Regions from separate parts of the Austwickia chelonae genome, predicted to be linked through region 4. Evidence: riboswitches for the same ligand, from Rfam matches in the RefSeq annotation. Region 4 holds a riboswitch; each other region holds the start of a gene.
What was found. Region 4 has a riboswitch for cobalamin ahead of DX923_RS14065 (homocysteine S-methyltransferase family protein). Riboswitches for the same ligand answer to the same signal wherever they lie in the genome.
Positions count from the first base shown of each region.

Region 1 (4,699 bases), 720 kb from region 4:
CGGGGCACCACCTCCCGGCAGGCGAAACGCAGCGACGCCGCCACCGCCGCCGGATCAGCCGCCGCGAAGGCCTCCGCCACCATCGGATCGGACGCACACGCCGCCGCCAGATGCTCCCGGACATAGACGCCCAGGTCCTCCTCCGACCAGCCTCGAGCAGCCAAACCACCGACCAACAGCCGGGCGAAGGACTCCACCCGGTCGGACAGGGCATGCCCCACACCGAACTCGTCCAGACCCAACGCCGTCCGCAGACCGGGCACCGGCTCGGTACCCCCCGTGAACACCTGCTGCGCGCGCAGGATCGCCAACACCAGATTGACCAGCGCCTCCCCTTGAGGCTCCTGCCCCAGAACATGCAGGCCGTCGCGGATCTGGGCGTCCTTCACCTCGCACAGCCACCCGTCGATGTGCATCACGAACTCGTCGAAGGCATCGCCGTCGTCGACCGACATGTCCTCGACCCCGAGATCCTGATGCAGCTTGGCGGCCTGGATCAGCGTCCAGATCTGCGCGCGCAAGGCCGGGGCCTTCGCCGGGTCCATCACGGACACATTGCCGTACTCGTCGAGGAGCTGCTCCAGGCGGGCGATGTCGCCGTAGCTCTCCGCCCGGGCCATCGGCGGTACCAGGTGGTCGATGATCGTGGCGTGCGCGCGCCGTTTGGCCTGTGAACCTTCGCCGGGGTCGTTGACGAGGAAGGGGTAGATCACGGGCAGGTCGCCCAGCGCGGCGTCCGGGCCGCACCCGGAGGACAGGGCGAGAGTCTTACCGGGCAGCCATTCCAGGTTGCCGTGCTTGCCCAGGTGGACGACGGCGTGCGCGCCGAATTCCTTCGCGACCCACCGGTAGGTGGCGATGTAGTGGTGGGTCGGTGCGAGGTCGGGGTCGTGGTAGATCGCGATGGGGTTCTCCCCGAAGCCACGCGGCGGCTGCACCAGGACGACGACATTGCCGGCTTGGAGGGTCGCCGAGACGATCTGGCCGTCGGGGTCGGCGGCCACCGCGGCGGGGGAGCGGTCGACGAAGAGGTCTCCGGGAGCTTCGCCCCACGCCTCGACCATGTCGTTGCGCAGCTCTTCGGGCAGTTCTGCGAACCAGCGACGGTAGGTGGCTGCGTCGACGCGGACCGGCTGCCCGGCGAGCTGGTCGGAGGTCAGCCAGTCTTCGTCCTGCCCGCCGGCGGCGATGAGGGCATGGATCAGGTCGTTGCCTGCCGCGGTGTCGGGGCTCGGCACGTCGGCATACGTTGATTCGTCGACGCCAGGAAGGTCGCCGGGGGCTCCGAGGTCGTATCCGGCGTCACGCAGGGCCCGTAGCAGATGTACCAGCGAGACCGGGGTGTCCAGGCCGACGGCGTTGCCGATGCGGGAGTGCTTCGTCGGGTAGGCCGACAGGACGACGGCGATCCGACGCTGTTCGACGGGGACGTGACGCAACCGGGCGTAGCCCAGTGCGATGCCGGCGACGCGGGCGCACCGCTCGGGGTCGGCCACATAACGGGGCAGGTCGTCCTCGTCGAATTCTTTGAAGGAGAACGCCACCGAGATGATCCGCCCGTCGAATTCGGGGACGGCGACCTGGGTCGCCACGTCGAGCGGGCTCATGCCGTCGTCGGCTTCGGACCAGGACGAGCGGTCCCAGGTCAGGCACAGACCTTGGACGACGGGGACGTCCAGGGCGGCCAAGGCCTTGACGTCCCAGGCGTCGTCGTCCCCGCCGGCGCTCGCGGTGGCCGGTCGGGTTCCTCCTGCGGCCAATACCGTGGTGACCAGGGTGTCGTAGCTGCTCAGATGGGAGAGCAGGTCGTCCGGAGCTTCCCGGAGCGAGGTCACGAAGACCGGCACGCCGACCCCGCCTGCGGCGTCGACGGCATCGGCCAGTGCGTGGACGTAGGCGTCGTTCCCCGCGGCGTACTGAGCCCGGTAGAACAGGATGCCCACCCGGGGTCGGGATGCGCCCTCGGGCAGCGCGGGCAGCTCAGGGCGGGGGAGCGCACCCCAGGAGGCTTGTTCGGCCGGCGGGGCGAAACCTTCCCCGGTGAGCAACAGGGTGTCGGACAGGAAGGTGTGCAACTGGCCGAGGTTCTCCGGCCCGCCGTACGCCAGGTACCGGTGGGCTTCGCGGACCACTCCGGCGGGGACGGTCGACATCTCCATCAGAGCGGCGTCAGGGGCCTGCTCGCCGCCCAGGACGATCAGCTGCACCCCCGGACGTTCCCGGGTGGCCCGCACAGCTTCCAACAGCTCCGGCGGGGTGCCCAGGATCCGTACGACGACGATCGTGGCCTGTTCCACGGCTTCGGCCAGGATCGCGTCGGCGGACCGGGTCGGGTCGGCACCGGGCCGGGCCGGGTTGGCGTACAGGTAGTCGGCGCCGCAGGCGCGCGCGGACAGCAGGTCGGTGTCGGACGTGGACAGCAGCGCGATGCGCGTCATGGTGCTCCTTCGGGGTCGTCCGCCCCTGGGTCGGGCGCGCACCGGTGGGTGCACGCGAGGGAGGTCACGTCGCGGCGAGTTCCTGACTTTCCTGGGCCGGAGAACTGGCGGCAGGTTCACAGTGGCGGGACCGTCCCGGGTTTTCACCGGGGTTCCTCGACCGTCGACGCCGGGGTCAGGCTACCCGGCATCGGCTTCGGGATGTGTCACCCGACCGGGGTGCGAGGCGTCTGGTATCCGCGTGATCCCGCGGGTGGGGTCCCGTGACGACCTTCGGAGGACACTAGGGTGAGTGAGCCGTCCCGTATGCCGATCCCCTGGAGGCCACCGCCGATGCCTGCCACCGCTGCTCCCCGTCACGAGGTGCCGGTCGACCGCTGCCCCGGCCTGGTCCGCCCTTATGCCTCGAACGACGGGCTGATCGTGCGACTGCGTACCGGAGGGATCGCCGTAGACGTCGACATCCTGGGTGAGATCGTCGCGCTGGCACGCGAATACGGAGATGGCACAGTCCAGTTGACCAGTCGGGGCGCCCTGCAGATCCGGGCCCTGCCCGACCCGCTGCCCTGCCGACTCGCCGACCGGATCGCCGCCACCGGCATCATCCCCGCCCCCGCCCACGAACTCGTCCGCAACATCATCGCCAGCCCACTCAGCGGGCTCGACGGCCACGGACACGCCGACATCCGCCCCCTGGTCACCACCTACGACGAACTCCTGCGCTCCAGACCGGCCACCTCCGGACTTCCCGGACGTTTCCTCGTCGCCTTCGACGACGGGCGCGACGACGTCCTCGGCGAACAGTTCGACCTGGCCTATCAGGCGACCAGCCCCACCCGGGGCATCGTCCACGCCGGCGACCGGGAACACGGCCGGGAAGTCGCCGCCGACGACGCCCCGACCGTGATGGTCGACCTCGCCGAAGCCTTCCTGCACGCCCGCGCCAGCCTCGACCCCCGCCCCTGGCACATCCGCGAACTCCCCACCCCGCTGCTCGCCCCCATCGACAGAACACCCGCCGCAACCGACCCCGCACCAGACGGGACCGAACCCGCACCCACCCGGCGCACCCCCTTGGGCACCAACAGAACCCACCTCGTCGTCGGTGTTCCGCTCGGCCTGCTCACCTGCGCCCAGTACACGGCGCTCGCCGACGTCACCCGCGCCACCGGCACCCGCCAGGTCGTCGTCACCCCCTGGCGCAGCATCGTCGTCCCCGAAGGCGCCGCCCACCAGGAGACCCTCGCCGCCGCCGGGCTCGCCGTCGACCAGAACTCACCGTGGGCGCGACTGGCCGCCTGCACCGGCGCCCCCGGCTGCGCCCGCGCCGACATGGACACCCAGACCTTCACCCGCCGACTCGCCGACGAACTCGACGGACCCGGACCCCTCGTCTACGTCAGCGCCTGCGAACGACGCTGCGGAGCCCCGGCGGAGAACCACATCGACCTACTACGACCCGCCACGGTCGAAGAAGCACTCACCCGGCCCGGCGTGGGCCCCCGCGGCTGACCGACCCAGCCGCCGACCCCAGGAGAAGAACCGATGACCGTGCCCGAGACCCCCGCCCCACCGACACCCCGCTACGACTACTGCCGGGACGGCCGGGAGATCTACACCCGCTCCTTCGCGACCATCCGCGCCGAAGCCGCCCTCGACGGGCTGCCCGAGAACGCCCGCACCGTCGCCGTCCGCATGATGCACGCCTCCGGCGACGTCGACCTCATCGGTGACCTCGCCTTCCACCCCCACGTCGTCGCCGCAGCCCGCGGCGCCCTCACCGCAGGCGCCCCCATCTTCGTCGACTCCCACATGGTCGACTCCGGGATCACCCGCGCCCGACTGCCTCGCGACAACCAGGTGATCTGTACCCTGCGTGACCCCCGCACCGCCCAGCTCGCGCAGGAATGGGGCACCACCCGCGCCGCCGCCGCCGTCTCCCTGTGGGGGCCCAGGCTCCAAGGAGCTGTCGTCGCCATCGGCAATGCGCCCACCGCGCTCTTTCACCTGTTGGAGATGATCGCCGACGGTGGGCCCCGCCCCGCCGCCGTCGTCGGGATCCCCGTCGGATTCATCGGCTCCGCGGAGAGCAAGATCGCGCTCGCCGAGAACCCGTACGGGGTGCCGTGGCTGGTCGTGCACGGCCGTCGGGGTGGTTCGGCTCTGGCAGCTTCTGCCGTCAACGCCCTGGCTCGTCCGGAGGAGATCCTGTGAACGCGGTCGTTCCCGGTCGTCTGTGGGGGGTCGGGGTCGGCCCCGGC
Region 1 is NZ_CP031447.1:2,479,248-2,483,946, reverse strand. Features, by position in the region: gene cobN (cobaltochelatase subunit CobN) at 1-2,438, opposite strand, end outside; cobalamin riboswitch at 2,495-2,627, opposite strand; gene DX923_RS10910 (precorrin-3B synthase) at 2,727-3,950, shown strand; gene DX923_RS10905 (precorrin-8X methylmutase) at 3,984-4,652, shown strand; gene DX923_RS10900 (precorrin-2 C(20)-methyltransferase) at 4,649-4,699, shown strand, end outside.
Region 1: linked by a shared signal. The riboswitch ahead of cobN (cobaltochelatase subunit CobN) and the one ahead of DX923_RS14065 (homocysteine S-methyltransferase family protein) in region 4 are both predicted to bind cobalamin.

Region 2 (4,699 bases), 720 kb from region 4:
CTTCTACACGGTGGATCCGAAGGCGATCCCGTCCCGGTTGGCGTGGGACACCGGTCAGGCCTTGGCTGACGACCTGTGTGCCCGGCATGTCCGGGAGACGGGTGCTCATCCGCGGTCGGTGGGTCTGTCGGTGTGGGGGACGTCGGCGATGCGGACCTCGGGTGACGATGTCGCCGAGGTGTTGGCCCTGTTGGGGGTACGCCCGGTGTGGGACGAGGCGTCACGGCGGGTCATCGGGGTGGAGCCGATCCCGTTGGCCGAGTTGGGTCGGCCCCGGATCGACGTGACCGTGCGGATCTCCGGTTTCTTCCGGGATGCTTTCCCCCATGTCATCGCATTGTTGGACGACGCGGTGCAATTGGTCGCCGGGTTGGAGGAGTCCGAGCAGGACAACTATGTGCGCGCCCATGTGGAGGCCGATCTGGCTGCGGAGGGTTCGCACGGCGATCGGCGGCGGGCCACGACGCGGGTCTTCGGCAGCAAACCGGGCACCTACGGTGCGGGGATCCTGCAGTTGGTCGAGTCGGGGAGTTGGCGTGGTGACGCCGATATCGCCGAGGTGTATGCCACGTGGGGCGGGTACGCCTACGGACGTGATCTGGACGGGGCGCCGGCGCGGGGTGACATGGAGACCGCGTATCGGCGGATCCAGGTCGCGGCGAAGAATGTGGACACCCGGGAGCATGACATCGCCGATTCGGACGACTACTTCCAGTACCACGGGGGCATGATCGCCACGGTGCGTTCGCTGACCGGGGAGAGCCCTCGCGCCTATGTCGGAGATTCCACAGCGCCGGAGGCGATTCGTACCCGTTCGTTGGCGGAGGAGACCGCGCGGGTGTTCCGGTCCCGGGTGGTGAATCCGCGGTGGTTGGCGGCGATGCGTCGCCACGGGTACAAGGGTGCTTTCGAGATGGCGGCCACGGTCGACTACCTGTTCGGTTTCGATGCGACCGCCGGGGTCGTGCAGGACTGGATGTACGAGTCCTTGGCGCAGGAGTACGTCCTGGACGAGACCAATCAGGAATTCCTGCGGGAGGCGAATCCGTGGGCATTGCATTCCATGGTGGAACGTCTGCACGAGGCGGCGGACCGTGGGCTGTGGGAGAAACCCGACCCGGAGGTCATGGACCAGCTGCGTGAGATCTACCTGGACGTGGAGGGCGAGATCGAGGACGGGCCCACCGGCCGGTGACCATCTGGCGGGTGTCTCCGGGGGGTGGATCCCGGAGACACCCGCCGGGGGTGGTCGTCACGTCGTGACCCGTCGCGGTGCGGGTCAGCGTCGGCTCAGTTCCTCACGTAGACGAGAGGTCTCCTCGGCGGTACGGCACATGGCGATGTACACCTCCAAGGTCATGCGGGCCATCGCGAGCTGAATCAGCCCGATGAAGGGGGCGACGAGCAGGATCACGATGCCCAAGCCGGCCTGTTTGTTGGCCATCAGGACGAAGGAGGAGAGCAGGGCGAGCAAGGTGAAGACGAGGACCAGGCTCATGAGCAGGATGTAGACGATCCGTACGATGTGCGGGGTCGCGAAATGCTGGAAGGACAGGTCGAACAGGGAACCCAGGAGACCTTTCTTGGTGTGCTGTTGCGGCATCTGCCCGGGATACATGGGGTTGGGTCCGGGGCCTTGCCCGTACTGCTGCTGGTGGGGGTATCCGCCGGTCTGCGGGTAGCCGGCGTTGTGCTGCTGGTAGCCGGTCCAGGCTTGGGGCTGGCCTTGGACGTGGCCTGCGTTCTGGGTGTTCCCGGGGTGTGCCCCTGGGGTGGCGGAGGCTCCGGCGGTCTGCTGTTGGGCGTACGGGGGCATCAGGGGCGTCCCTGGTGTCTGCTGATGCCCCGGCAGCGGCGGCGGAGCATAGCTGCCACCCTGCGCCTGTTCGTTCGACCCCTGTGGTGGCTGATGAGACATCAGGTTGTTTCCTTCTTCGTCGGTTCTTCCCCGAGGCGGGAAGGCACCGTTCACTTTAAGGCGGGAGTGGTCGTCGTGGTGGGCTTCGTCCGAACCCGCTGACATCGGTAGCGGCGCAGGTCATCGTCGAATCGGCGAACACCGAAGCGGCTGTTCCGATTCCGATGTCACAGCTCGTTCGCCACCGGTAGGCGCATACCTGCGCCGGGACACCAGGAAGAAGGACCTCTGTCCCACCTGTGGCGGCACAGGATGGCTATGGTCGAGCCGTTGATGAGGGAACCCGGTGAAAGGCCGGGACTGACACGCAGCGGTATGGCGGACAGGCGGACAAGACCACTGGCTTCGGCTGGGAAGGGTCCGACCCTGGATGAGGCCGAGTCCGAATACCTGTCAACGCTTTTCTGTCAATGTGCGTGCCGCGTGCCTCGGCCCACCGACGAACGGATCGCCAGTGCTCCGCCGCCTGCGCTCTCCGGAGCGTGCCCCTGTGTCCTGCCCTCGCCGACATCTTCACCGCCGGATGGCTCTCCTGACCATCGCTCTCGTGGTGACCCCGATCGTCTGTATGCACTTCGGGGCGGCGAAGGTCTCCGTCGCCCAGATCGCCCAGGTCATGTTGTCCCACCTACCCAGCTCTGGGATGTCCCCGCCCTCACCGATCGCTGACGCCCTGATCTGGGACAACCGGGCCCCACGGGTCCTGGCCGGGCTCGGGATCGGAGCGATCCTGGCCGTCGGGGGAACCGCGCTCCAGGCGATGACCCGCAACCCCCTGGCCGAGCCCTATGTCCTCGGTGTCAGCTCCGGGGCCTCCACCGGGGCCGCCGCCTCCGTGGTTCTCCTGGGCGTCGCCCACGGTGCGGGGCTGTCCGCGATGGCTTTCCTCGGCGCCGGGCTGGCGACCGTCCTCGTCCTCGCGGTCGGTGGCGGACGGAGCCAAGGCGTCCTCCATCTGGTCCTGGCAGGTCTCGCCTGCGGGTTCATCTTCCAGTCGGTGACCAATCTGATCGTCTTCTCCAGCGCCGACCCCGAGACAGCCCGCAGCGTCATGTTCTGGATGCTCGGATCGCTGTCGCACAGCACCTGGGACTCGGCCTGGGCCGCCACCCTCGTCGCCGTGGCACTGACCGTGCTCTTCTGGGTCACCGCCCCTCTGCTCGACGCCGTCTCCAGCGGCGACACCACCGCGTTGACCGTCGGCCTCGACCCGGTACGGATGCGCGTCGTCGTCACCCTCGTCGTCTCGTTCGCCGTCGCCGTCGCCGTGGCCGCCGCAGGCGGTATCGGTTTCGTCGGGCTGGTCGTCCCCCACCTGTGTCGGCATTTCCTGGCCCGTAACCACCGGGTGCTCGTGGTCGGAGCCGCGATGTCCGGAGGCATCTTCCTCGTCATCGCCGACACCTTCGCCCGAGTGGTCTTCGCCCCGTCGGAGATCCCCATCGGCGTCGTCACCGGCCTCGTCGGCGCTCCCATTCTGCTTGTCATGATCCGCGCCATGAAGACTCACCGATGAACAGCGCACCCGACGCCCTCTCCACCCACGAGGTCACCGTCCGTCGCGGCGGCCGGATCGTCGTCGACGGTGTCGGATTCACGGCCCGCGCCGGGAGCACGGTCGGCATCATCGGGCCCAACGGGGCCGGTAAGTCTTCTCTCCTGCTGGCTCTCCACCGGGCGCTCTCCCACGAATCGGGCACCATCGAGCTCGGGGCGACCGAGATCGGTGCGTTCTCCCGTCGGCAGATCGCCCAACAGATGGCCGTCGTCGCCCAGGAGAACGAAGCTGCGCTGCCGCTCACCGTGCGTGACAGCGTCAACCTCGGGCGTCTCCCCCACCGGCCGCTCCTGCGTTACGGCGACACCCAGGACCAGGAACGGATCAGCAAGGCCCTGGAACGGGTCGGGCTGGAGCCGCTCGCCGACCGGCTCGTCACCGAGCTGTCCGGCGGCGAGCGCCAACGCGTGCTGATAGCCCGAGCCATCGTCCAGAACGCGCCCTTCCTGTTGCTCGACGAGCCGACGAATCATCTGGACCTGCACCACCAGTTCCAACTCTTCGAGCTCGTGCGCACTCTCGACGCGACCACCGTGGTCGTCCTGCACGACCTGAACCTCGCCGGGCGGGTCTGTGACGAGCTGGTCCTGCTCGACAGGGGTCGGCCGGTGGTCTACGGGCCGCCCCGGGAGGTGCTGACCCCTCAGGTGGTCTCTGCCGTCTATCACGTGGATGTGGAGTGCATCGAGCACGGCGGTCAGCCGCACCTCCTGTTCTCGCCGAGCCACCACCACCGTAGCGAACCGCCATGTCAACGCACCGAATCGGTGCACTCGGGAGGAAAACCATGAGAAGCAGGACACGCAGTTCCCTGGTTGCCGTGACCGTGCTCGGCTGCCTGCTGACCACGGCGTGCAGCTCGTCGATCCCGTCGGTCCCGCCCTCCGACGGGGCGGGTGCCTCGTCCGGGGCCTATCCGAAGACGGTGAAGAGCTGCGACGAGCAACTCACCTTCACGAAGAGCCCGGAGAAGGTCCTGATCATGGATGACACGGATCTGTCGATCCTGGCCGAGATGGATCTGCTCGACAAGGTCGTCGGCCGCTCGGGCAAGCTCCGCACCGCCCCTTATGACGAGAGCACGCTGACCAGGATCAAGAAGATCCCGGAGATCGCCAGCTCGGTGCTGGACAGTGGCGGCACCCAGGTGGCCACGGAGACGGTCATCGCCAGCGGCGCCGACCTCGTCATCGGCTTCGACGCCGGCATCGACCGGGATGCCC
Region 2 is NZ_CP031447.1:2,484,070-2,488,768, forward strand. Features, by position in the region: gene cobN (cobaltochelatase subunit CobN) at 1-1,195, shown strand, start outside; gene DX923_RS10920 (DUF4282 domain-containing protein) at 1,280-1,918, opposite strand; cobalamin riboswitch at 2,161-2,330, shown strand; gene DX923_RS10925 (FecCD family ABC transporter permease) at 2,409-3,434, shown strand; gene DX923_RS10930 (ABC transporter ATP-binding protein) at 3,431-4,267, shown strand; gene DX923_RS10935 (ABC transporter substrate-binding protein) at 4,264-4,699, shown strand, end outside.
Region 2: linked by a shared signal. The riboswitch ahead of DX923_RS10925 (FecCD family ABC transporter permease) and the one ahead of DX923_RS14065 (homocysteine S-methyltransferase family protein) in region 4 are both predicted to bind cobalamin.

Region 3 (4,699 bases), 390 kb from region 4:
GAGGCTGGTGCAGATGTACTGGAAGGTGTGGGTGTGCACGGCTTCCTCGAAGGCCTGACGCAACAGGTACTGACGGCATTCGGGGTTGGTGATGTGCCGGTAGACGGCCAGGACGATGTTGTTCGCCACGAGTGATTCCGCCGTGGCGAAGAACCCGAGGTTCCGTTTGAGCATGAGGCGTTCGTCGTCGGTGAGGGCGTCCGGCGAGCGCCACTGGGCGATATCGGCCTGCATGGCGACCTCGGTGGGCATCCAGTGGTTGTGGCAGCCGGCGAGGTATTTCTCCCAGGCCCACCCGTACTTCATGGGCAGGAGCTGGTTGACATCGGAACGTGCGTTGATCATCGCCTTGTCGTCGACGTGGACCCGGCCGACGTCCTGGACGTGCAGGCTGTCGAAGGACGCGCTGTCCTGGGCGTTCTGGGTGGCGGTCACTGGCAGGCCTCGCATTCGGGGTCGGTGAGTGAGCAGGCGGCCGGGGCGACGGCGGGTCCGGCCGGGATCTCGACCGGCCCGGCAGCCGGCACCGGGGCGGCGAGCGCCGCTGGGGAGACGGCGTTGAGGCGACCGTCGGTGCCTCGGAGGGTGGACTTCTCGACCTGGGTGGCGGCGCGGGCGCGCAGGTAGTAGGTGGTTTTCAGTCCGGATTTCCAGGCGGAGCGGTAGAGTTCGTCGAGGGCTCGTCCGCTGGGTTCGGCGACGTAGAGGTTCAGGGATTGGGCTTGGTCGATCCATTTCTGGCGTCGGGAGGCGGCTGCGATCAGCCAGCGGGGGTGGATGTCGAAGGCGGTGGCGTAGATGCGTCGCAGGTCGTCGGGGATGCGGTCGATCCGGTCGAGTGCGCCGTCGTGGTACTTGAGGTCGGCGATCATCCGGTCGTCCCAGAGGCCGCGTTCTTTCAGGTCGCCGACGAGGTGGGCGTTGACGACGGTGAAGTCGCCGGACATGTTGGCCTTGACGAAGAGGTTCTGGAACTGGGGTTCGATGGAGGGGGCGACTCCGCAGATATTGCTGATGGTGGCGGTGGGGGCGATGGCCATCACGTTGGAGTTGCGCATCCCGTTGGTGCGGACGTGTGTGCGCAGCCGGTCCCAGTCGAGGGTGTGGCTGGTGTCGATGTCGAGTTCGCCGTCGTGTCGGGTGGCGGCCAGAAGTTGGAGGGAGTCGATCGGCAGGATGCCGCGGCTCCACAGGGAGCCGTCGAAGCTCTGGTAGCTGCCGCGTTCGGCGGCGAGGTCGGCGCTGGCTTCGATGGCGAAGTAGCTGAGGGTCTCGGTGGAGTAATCGGCGAAGTCGACGGCTTCGTCGCTGGCGTAGGGGATTCCGAGGGTGAACAGGGCGTCCTGGTGTCCCATGAGCCCGAGGCCGACCGGGCGGTGCCGCAGGTTGGAGCGGCGGGTCTCGGGGATCGTGTAGTGGTTGATGTCGATGACATTGTCGAGCATGCGTACTGCGGTGCGGACGGTGCGCCGGAGTTTGTCGACGTCCAGTCCGGTGGGGGTGATGTGCCGGGCGAGGTTGACCGAGGCGAGATTGCAGACGGCGACTTCGTCGGCGGTGGTGTTGAGGGTGATCTCGGTGCACAGGTTGGAGGAGTGCACCACCCCGGTGTGTCCTTGGGGGGAGCGCACATTGCAGGGGTCTTTGAAGGTGATCCAGGGGTGGCCGGTCTCGAAGAGCATGGTGAGCATGCGCCGCCACAGGTCCTTGGCGGGGAGTCTGCGGTGCAGCCGGAGTTCGCCGCGGTCGGCGGCGGCCTCGTATTCGGCGTACCGGCGGCTGAATTCTTCGCCGTACAGGTCGTGCAGGTCGGGGGTCTCGTCGGGGGAGAACAGGGTCCAGGAGCCGTTGGATTCCACTCGGCGCATGAATTCGTCGGGGATCCAGTGGGCGGTGTTCATGTCGTGGGTGCGGCGGCGGTCGTCGCCGGTGTTCTTCCGCAGGTCGAGGAATTCCTCGATGTCGATGTGCCAGGTCTCCAGGTAGGCGCAGGCGGCGCCTTTGCGTTTGCCGCCCTGGTTGACGGCGACGGTGGTGTCATTGGCGATCTTCAGGAAGGGGACGATGCCTTGGCTGCGCCCGTTGGTGCCGTGGATGTGGGCGCCGAGGCCGCGGACGGGGGTCCAGTCGTTGCCCAGTCCGCCGGAGTACTTCGCGAGGAGGGCGTTGTTCCGGTAGGAGGAGAAGATGCCGTCGAGGTCGTCGGCGACGGTGGTGAGGAAGCAGCTGGAGAGCTGGGGGCGGGTGGTCCCGGCGTTGAACAGGGTGGGCGTGGAGGTCATCAGGTCGAAACCGGAGAGCATCCGGTAGAACTCGATGGCTCGGGCCTCTCGGTCGTCCTCGCGCAGGGCGAGTCCCATGGCGACTCGCATGAAGAAGGCCTGGGGCAGTTCGAAGCGGGTTCCGTGTTCGTGCAGGACGTAGCGGTCGTAGACGGTCTGGAGCCCGAGGAGCCCGAAGTCGAGGTCGGCGGTGCCGTCGAGGGCTGCGCCGATGCGGTCGAGATCGTAGGTGAGCAGTTCGGGGTCGACCCGGCCGAGATCGACCGCCCTGCGGAGGTAGATCGGGAAGTAGCTGGCGTATTCGTCGTTCATCTCCTCGGCGGTGAGCTGTCGAGGCGTTCCGGCGAGGTGGCTGAGGGCTTCGGTGCGCATCCGGTCGAGGAGGAGCCGGGCTGCGACCTGGGAGTAGCCGGGCTCACGTTCGACGAGGGTGCGAGCGGCGAGGATGAGCGCGGTGGCCAGTTCGTCCTGGGTGATGCCGTCGTAGACGGTGCGGCGCAGTTCGCGCAGGACGGGTTCAGCGGTGACATCGGAGATGCCGTGGGTCGCTTGGTCGAGGAGCCGGTGGATGCGCGGCCGGTCGAGAGGCGAGGTGCTGCCGTCGCCTGCGGTGACGGTGATCTCGGGCAGGCCCGTGATGGGTTCCTCGCGCTGGGTCGACGGTGGTGCAGGCGGGGCGGTGGTGCTCGTCATCGTCTGTCTCCTCGCAGGTCGAGGCCGCGGGGTAGGGACGACGGGCGCGCAATGGCATGGCCGCGCGGGGTGTCGCCCGGCCCTCCCTCGAGGCCGTGGACGCGTAGGGCTGTCGCCGTACGCACCGGAGGCAGGTCTTCGGACTCATGGGCGTGGTTCGGGCTGGTCGCCGTCTCCGCCTACTGCCCGTCGCTTCCCAGGCTGTCGCCCAGTGCTCTTGACGGGTGTCGTTCCCATTCACCGCTGCGGGGCAGCCCCGGATTCACACCGGGTTCCCTCTTTCCCCACGCTCGACGAGCGCGGACCACCAGCGACACAAACCCTACATGTTGTGGTGCCGAAGAAAAAAACCCGAAGATATTGGCGTGTCGAAGCCTCAGCACTCCTGCAGTCCACCGAGAGATCCCCCGCGAACTCAACGACCAGCTCAAGAACGTCTCGGATGAATCCGGCGAAAAAGACAGCAGGCCAACAGGTTCCATAAGTAGGCCCTTCCCTCGCCCCTCAGCATCACCTATCATCTGTTCAGATATTCAGATGTAGCGTTCATTGGAGGTAGGCATGTCGGAGACCGTTCGGGGGCTCGATGGCTGCGCGACCGGTTCGGCCAATCCGGACAAGGTCCGTCTCGTCGCGAGACAGATCCCTGCAGAGGAGGAGATCACCCGGGTCAGCGCCCTGTTCAAATTGCTCGGCGATGCCACGCGGACCCGGATCCTGTACGCCTTGCTCGAAGGCGGCGAGCTGTGTGTCTGCGACCTGGCCGCAGCCACCGGAACAACCGAAACCACTGTCTCCCAAGCACTCCGGCTGCTCCGCGCCTCCGGTGTCGTCGCCGGCCGTCGCGAAGGTCGCAATGTCTTCTACCGGCTGTTCGACGCCCACGTCCGGATGCTGCTCGATGTCACCCGCGAACACACCCTGCACGAACATTCCTCCGAGAGCAGCACGGGCCGCAGCGAGCAGCTGAGGGACGCGCGATGAGCGGCCATGGGCACGGACATGGGCACGGACACGCCGTCAGCGTTTCAGCCACTGGGCGCCACCAATGGCGCCTGGCGGTCTCCTTCGCCCTGATCGCCGCCTTCTTCGTCGTCGAACTGGTCGCCGGCCTCGCCGCAGGATCCCTTGCGCTGATCAGCGACGCCGGACATATGGCGGCGGATGTGGTCACTCTGGGAGCAGCACTCGTCGCCTCCCGCATCGCCACCCGCCCTGACACCACCGGGCGACGGACCTTCGGCTCCTACCGGGCCGAGGTCTTCGCCTCCGGCCTGGCCGTCATGATCATGCTCGGGGTATCGGCCTACATCGCCGTCGAAGCCATCGCCCGCCTGGGCGCGCACCACGAACCGGCCTCGACCACCATGCTGGCCGTCGGGACGCTAGGGCTGGTGGTCAACGTGATCGGCTTGGCTCTGCTGCACAGCGGAGCTGGAGAGAGCCTCAATGTCAAAGGCGCCTACCTCGAGGTCCTGGCCGACACGCTCGGTTCAGTGGGCGTCATCGTGGCCGCTGCCCTCGTCCATTTCACCGGGTCACCCTGGTGGGACACCGGCGTGGCACTGGCCATTGCCCTTTTCGTGGCAGTGCGCGCCTGCGCCCTGGGCAAGGAGGTTCTTGCCGTTCTGGGGCAGCACGCCCCCGCGGGCATCGAACCCCTTCAGGTCCAGAAAGCTCTGGAAGAGGTCCCCGAGGTCACCGAGGTCCACGACCTCCACCTG
Region 3 is NZ_CP031447.1:2,804,946-2,809,644, forward strand. Features, by position in the region: gene DX923_RS12390 (ribonucleotide-diphosphate reductase subunit beta) at 1-450, opposite strand, end outside; gene DX923_RS12395 (ribonucleoside-diphosphate reductase subunit alpha) at 432-2,975, opposite strand; cobalamin riboswitch at 3,088-3,299, opposite strand; gene DX923_RS12400 (ArsR/SmtB family transcription factor) at 3,537-3,959, shown strand; gene DX923_RS12405 (cation diffusion facilitator family transporter) at 3,956-4,699, shown strand, end outside.
Region 3: linked by a shared signal. The riboswitch ahead of DX923_RS12395 (ribonucleoside-diphosphate reductase subunit alpha) and the one ahead of DX923_RS14065 (homocysteine S-methyltransferase family protein) in region 4 are both predicted to bind cobalamin.

Region 4 (4,699 bases):
CAGAGCCTTCTCTTCATCCGGTGGTGGGTCGGTGGTCCGGCCTGCCCATCACCGGGTTGCATCGGCGCTCCCCTGTGCGCCGCCCCCTGGCGGGCTTCGACTCTCCATCGACGAGTCGAAGCCCGCCACCCGCGCTTTCGCGAGCGCATCCCGACCCGCATCCCGACCCGCATCCCGACCGTGGAATGATGCCGGACCCGTGCTGCTGCCAGCCGGTGGTCTTTTCTTCGGCTTCTATCGCCGCATCTTAAATACATCAGATGAATAATCGACGGAAACTCTTGAGGGTCCTGACCGCCCGCCAAGTGTGCGGAAATCAGGAAAGATATGTATCCATACATTCGTTCGAAAAGCTTTTACAGCCAGATCATCGCTGGTCAGAGACCGGCGGGGGGATATTTCAGACCCAAGAGCACTCAGTCAACATCCGTCACTTTCGCGAAATACATACAGATTTCTCTCTGCATATTTTCAGAAAGTCATGCAATATACCGGCCAGATCAAAGAGTCCCCCGACATCAGTAAAGAAGGTCAAGGAATCGGCTGTATCTCGTGACAATCAGAATCATTAATGCTCATGATTTTTGCGTCCACAGTCATTCAGCAGATCGGAGTTCCAGCACATGTCTACCTCCAGGCCTATCGGCCGCATCCTGGGCATGGCCGCAGCTGTAACTATGATCGGAGGCACACTCGCCTCAAGCACAGCCCTTGCCGCTCCACCAAGCGGAGAAGCAGACGCCTCGACACTCATCGTCGGTGGCACCCCCGCCAAAGACGGCGAGTTCCCCTTCATGGTGTCGCTCCAGCTCAACGGCGAATCATTCTGTGGTGGTTCCCTGATCAACTCCACCACGGTGCTCACCGCAGCACACTGTGTGAACGACGAAACCGCTGAAAGCGCCAAGAAGATCACCCTGGCCATCGGGCGCACCGTCCTGTCCGACGAGACACAAGGCGTCGACCGGAAAATCCGCTTCACCGGCGGGTCCCCCGACATCACGACCCACCCGTCCTACGGCAAGAAAGTCGGCTACGACGCTGCCCTGATCCGTCTGGACAAACCGGTGAACAACATCACCCCGGTCGACCTGCCCGAAGCCGGATCGACCGCCCTGTACAAGCCCGGATCCATCGCCACTGTCATCGGCTGGGGCACCACCCGAGCGACCTGGCCGCCGAAGTACCCCGACCGGCTTCTCAAAACCAATGTCACCATCCATACCCCGGCGCTCTGCGCCAAAGCCGGTGGCGACGACTACAACGCAGAAACCGACTTCTGCGCCAGCGCCGAAGGCAAGGACTCCTGCCGAGGTGACAGCGGCGGCCCGATCATGCGCAAGGTCGCCGGACGCTACTACCAGATCGGCGTGGTCTCCTGGGGCAAAGGATGCGCGCAGAAGAACAACCCCGGTTTCTACACCTCCACCGCCTCCGAAAAGGTGCGAGAGGGACTCGGTTTCTAAAAGGAACACCCGCACCTCACCGGCCACGTGCAAGGGCAGCCGACCTTGCTCTGCCGACCCACACAACACAGGACATGCCCGCCTCGTCTGCACTCCGACGAGGCGGGCATGTCTGCTGAAAATCTTTCTTCCTCAAATGATCTGTCACATAAGGCGAGCCTTATACTTGTTGACTCGGTGCAGAAACGGGAAGTCGGTGCAAGCCCGACACGGTCCTCGCCACTGTGACCGGAGAGCTCCGCCTCGACGATGCCACTGAACCACCAGGTTCGGGAAGGCCGAGGCCAGCGTTCGATCCGGGAGTCAGGAGACCGCCTGCACCGGCACCCAGATGCCGAACCACGAGAGATGGCCTGGCCATGACGACACCCGTCCGCAGTACGCAGCCCCTCAGGCCGCGCCCTCCGGCAGGGCCCGGGCACAGGCTCCTCTCCCACGGGGAGGCAACGACCATCGTTGCCGAGGAGAGCAGCATGAGCGACCGACGAACCCTGACCGAACGACTCGACACCGGGCCGGTGATCTGCGCCGAAGGATTCCTCTTCGAACTGGAACGACGCGGCTATCTCACCGCCGGTGAGTTCGTCCCCGAAGTGGCCCTGGAGAACCCCGACGCCCTCCGCACCCTGCACACCGACTTCCAACGTGCCGGATCGGACATCGTCGAAGCCTTCACCTACAACGGGCACCGCGAAAAGATGCGGGTCATCGGCAAAGAAGACCTCCTGGAACCGTTGAACCGGGCCGCTCTGCGCATCGCCCGAGAAGTGGCCGACGCCCACCCCGGCGACCTCATGGCCGGAAATATCTCCAACACCAACATCTGGGATCCCGCCGACCCGGCCCGGCAGGCCGAGGTCCGCGGCATGTTCGAAGAAATGGTGGGCTGGGCCGTCGACGAAGGCGCAGACCTGATCATCGGCGAAACCTTCTACTACGCCGGTGAAGCAGAGACCGCACTCGAAGTCGCCGCCGCCAGCGGACTACCCGTCGTGATGACCCTCGCCCCGATGGCCGGCAACCGGATGTCCGACGACGTCGGCATCGTCGACACCGCTCGACGCCTCGAACAAGGCGGCGCGCAGGTCGTCGGCCTCAACTGCTTCCGCGGCCCGCGGACAATGCTGCCCTGGCTCCAACAGATCCGCGAAGCCGTCAGCTGCCATGTCGCCGCGCTCCCCATCCCCTATCGCACCACCGAGGAAGAACCCACCTTCTTCAATCTCTCCGACCCGACCGCCACCACCCCCTCACCGCACGGCCGGACCTTCCCCACCGCACTGGACCCGCTGTCGACCAACCGGTACGAGATCGACGCCTTCGCCCGGCTCGCCTACGGCATGGACGTGCGCTACCTGGGCGTGTGCTGCGGAGCCTCACCGATGCTCATCCGCCAGGTCGCCGAAGCCGTCGGCCGGACGACAGAAGCCAGCCGGTTCTCCGAGCGCATGAGCAACCACTTCATGTACGGCACCCACGACCGCCTGCCCGAGCACATCGCCGCGCTGGGCGCCCGCGCCTGATCACCCCCGTCGTCGCCCCGGTGCCCCTACCGGGGCGACGACGGCCCGCGCCCCAATAGCCGAAATGTCTTGCCCCGGATGGACATTTGTTCTCCCTGGCGTTGCATGAGGAGACCTGTCCGAGTCAGGTCAGCCCAGTTCACCGGAACTCCGATCCGCACCGAACCGTTGCCCCTTCTGCTGTCCTGCACCATATTTTCACTGTTCGGCAAGGACCTCTCATGCACAGAATCGGTAAAGAACTGCGCGACCTCAGGGCCACAGCTGCGGTCCTCGGCATCTTGGCCATCGGGGTCGCGGTGCCAACGCTGTCAGCAGCTGCTCTCGGCACTCCCAGCGATGCCGTCACAACCGGGCAACGAGACCGACTCACCGTCGATGCCACTGGCACCCACGTCGAATGGGCTGCCCCCGAACACTGGCAGCGCCAGGAGCAGGTGCGCCGGAAATATGCCCGGTATGTCGACGGGGAACGAGCGCTGTCCCTGACCGTGATCAGTTCCGTCAAGGATCAGCAGACCGCCATGGAACGTCAGGTCCGCTCGGCCGCCGCCTCCGGGCAGAACCTACGACTCACCGAACAGAAGATCTCGACTGCGAACGAGTTCTCCGGCTTGTCCTGTGAAGTCACCGGCGGAAACGGAGCCGGGCAGGGCCGCTGCGCGATGGTCGGGCGCGACGGTTTCCTGATCGTCATCACCTCGACCGCACCGACGGACAAAGAGCCTCTGGACATCACCACGCTGATCGACTCCCTCACGGTCAAGAAGGAAAAGGCATGAACGACCTCCGCCGCGGAGAACGCCTGGCGACAGCGAACCAGAAGCCCGGCGACGAGTTCTACCGCCCCCGGTCAGCTCTGTGGTGGTTCTATCTGATCAGCTGCGCACTGTGCGGAATCGCGCTCGCCGTCTTCCTGTGGCCCCGGGTCGCCCCGCCAGCGGGGACGCTGCTGTTGACCTCGCCGTTGTCCCTGGGAGGTGTAGCGCTCTTCGTCCTGGCGATGGCGGCCTGTGATCCCTACCGGGCCCGTCGCCCCCGGATCATGCTGGCCGCCTTCGTCAGCGGGGCCACGATCGCCGCCTACCTGTCCGTGAAGGTCAATGCGGCTCTCCCGGTCGTCGTCCTGCACCTGCTGGGCGAACAGTCAGCCCAGCAATGGTTCGCCGGATTAGTGGGGCCGACGTCCGAGGAATGGATGAAGACGGCCTGCATCCTGCTCGTGATGCTCATCGCCCGGGAAACGATGACGAGACCGATGCACGGGCTGATGGTGGGTGGTTTCGTCGGTCTCGGTTTCCAGGTCCTGGAAAACCTTTCCTACCTGGCCAAAGGCGCATTGGACAGCCCGGACAGCGATATCAAGGGGCTCCTCCTGGTGGGATTCGTGCGCTTCTTCAGTGGTTTCACGTCACACCAGCTGTACAGCGCGATCATCGGGGTCGGGGTCGCCGTCCTGCTCGGTCGTGTCGTCGGAGACAAGTGGTCCTTGAACCGTCGTCTTCTGGTCTTCACCGGTTTCTACGCGCTGGGTTGGTTCATCCACTTCCTGTGGAACTCGCCGGCCCCGACAGCCTGGGGCAACGCCGGTGTCATCGCCTTGATGCCGGTCAAGATCGCCTGCTACCTGGCAATGCTCACGCCGGTGCTGCGCTGGGTATGGCGGCAGGAACGCGACTACCTCCGGGCCGCCGCGAGCGCGGTCACCGG
Region 4 is NZ_CP031447.1:3,199,840-3,204,538, forward strand. Features, by position in the region: gene DX923_RS14060 (S1 family peptidase) at 678-1,466, shown strand; cobalamin riboswitch at 1,601-1,799, shown strand; gene DX923_RS14065 (homocysteine S-methyltransferase family protein) at 1,940-2,989, shown strand; gene DX923_RS14070 (hypothetical protein) at 3,211-3,771, shown strand; gene DX923_RS14075 (PrsW family intramembrane metalloprotease) at 3,768-4,699, shown strand, end outside.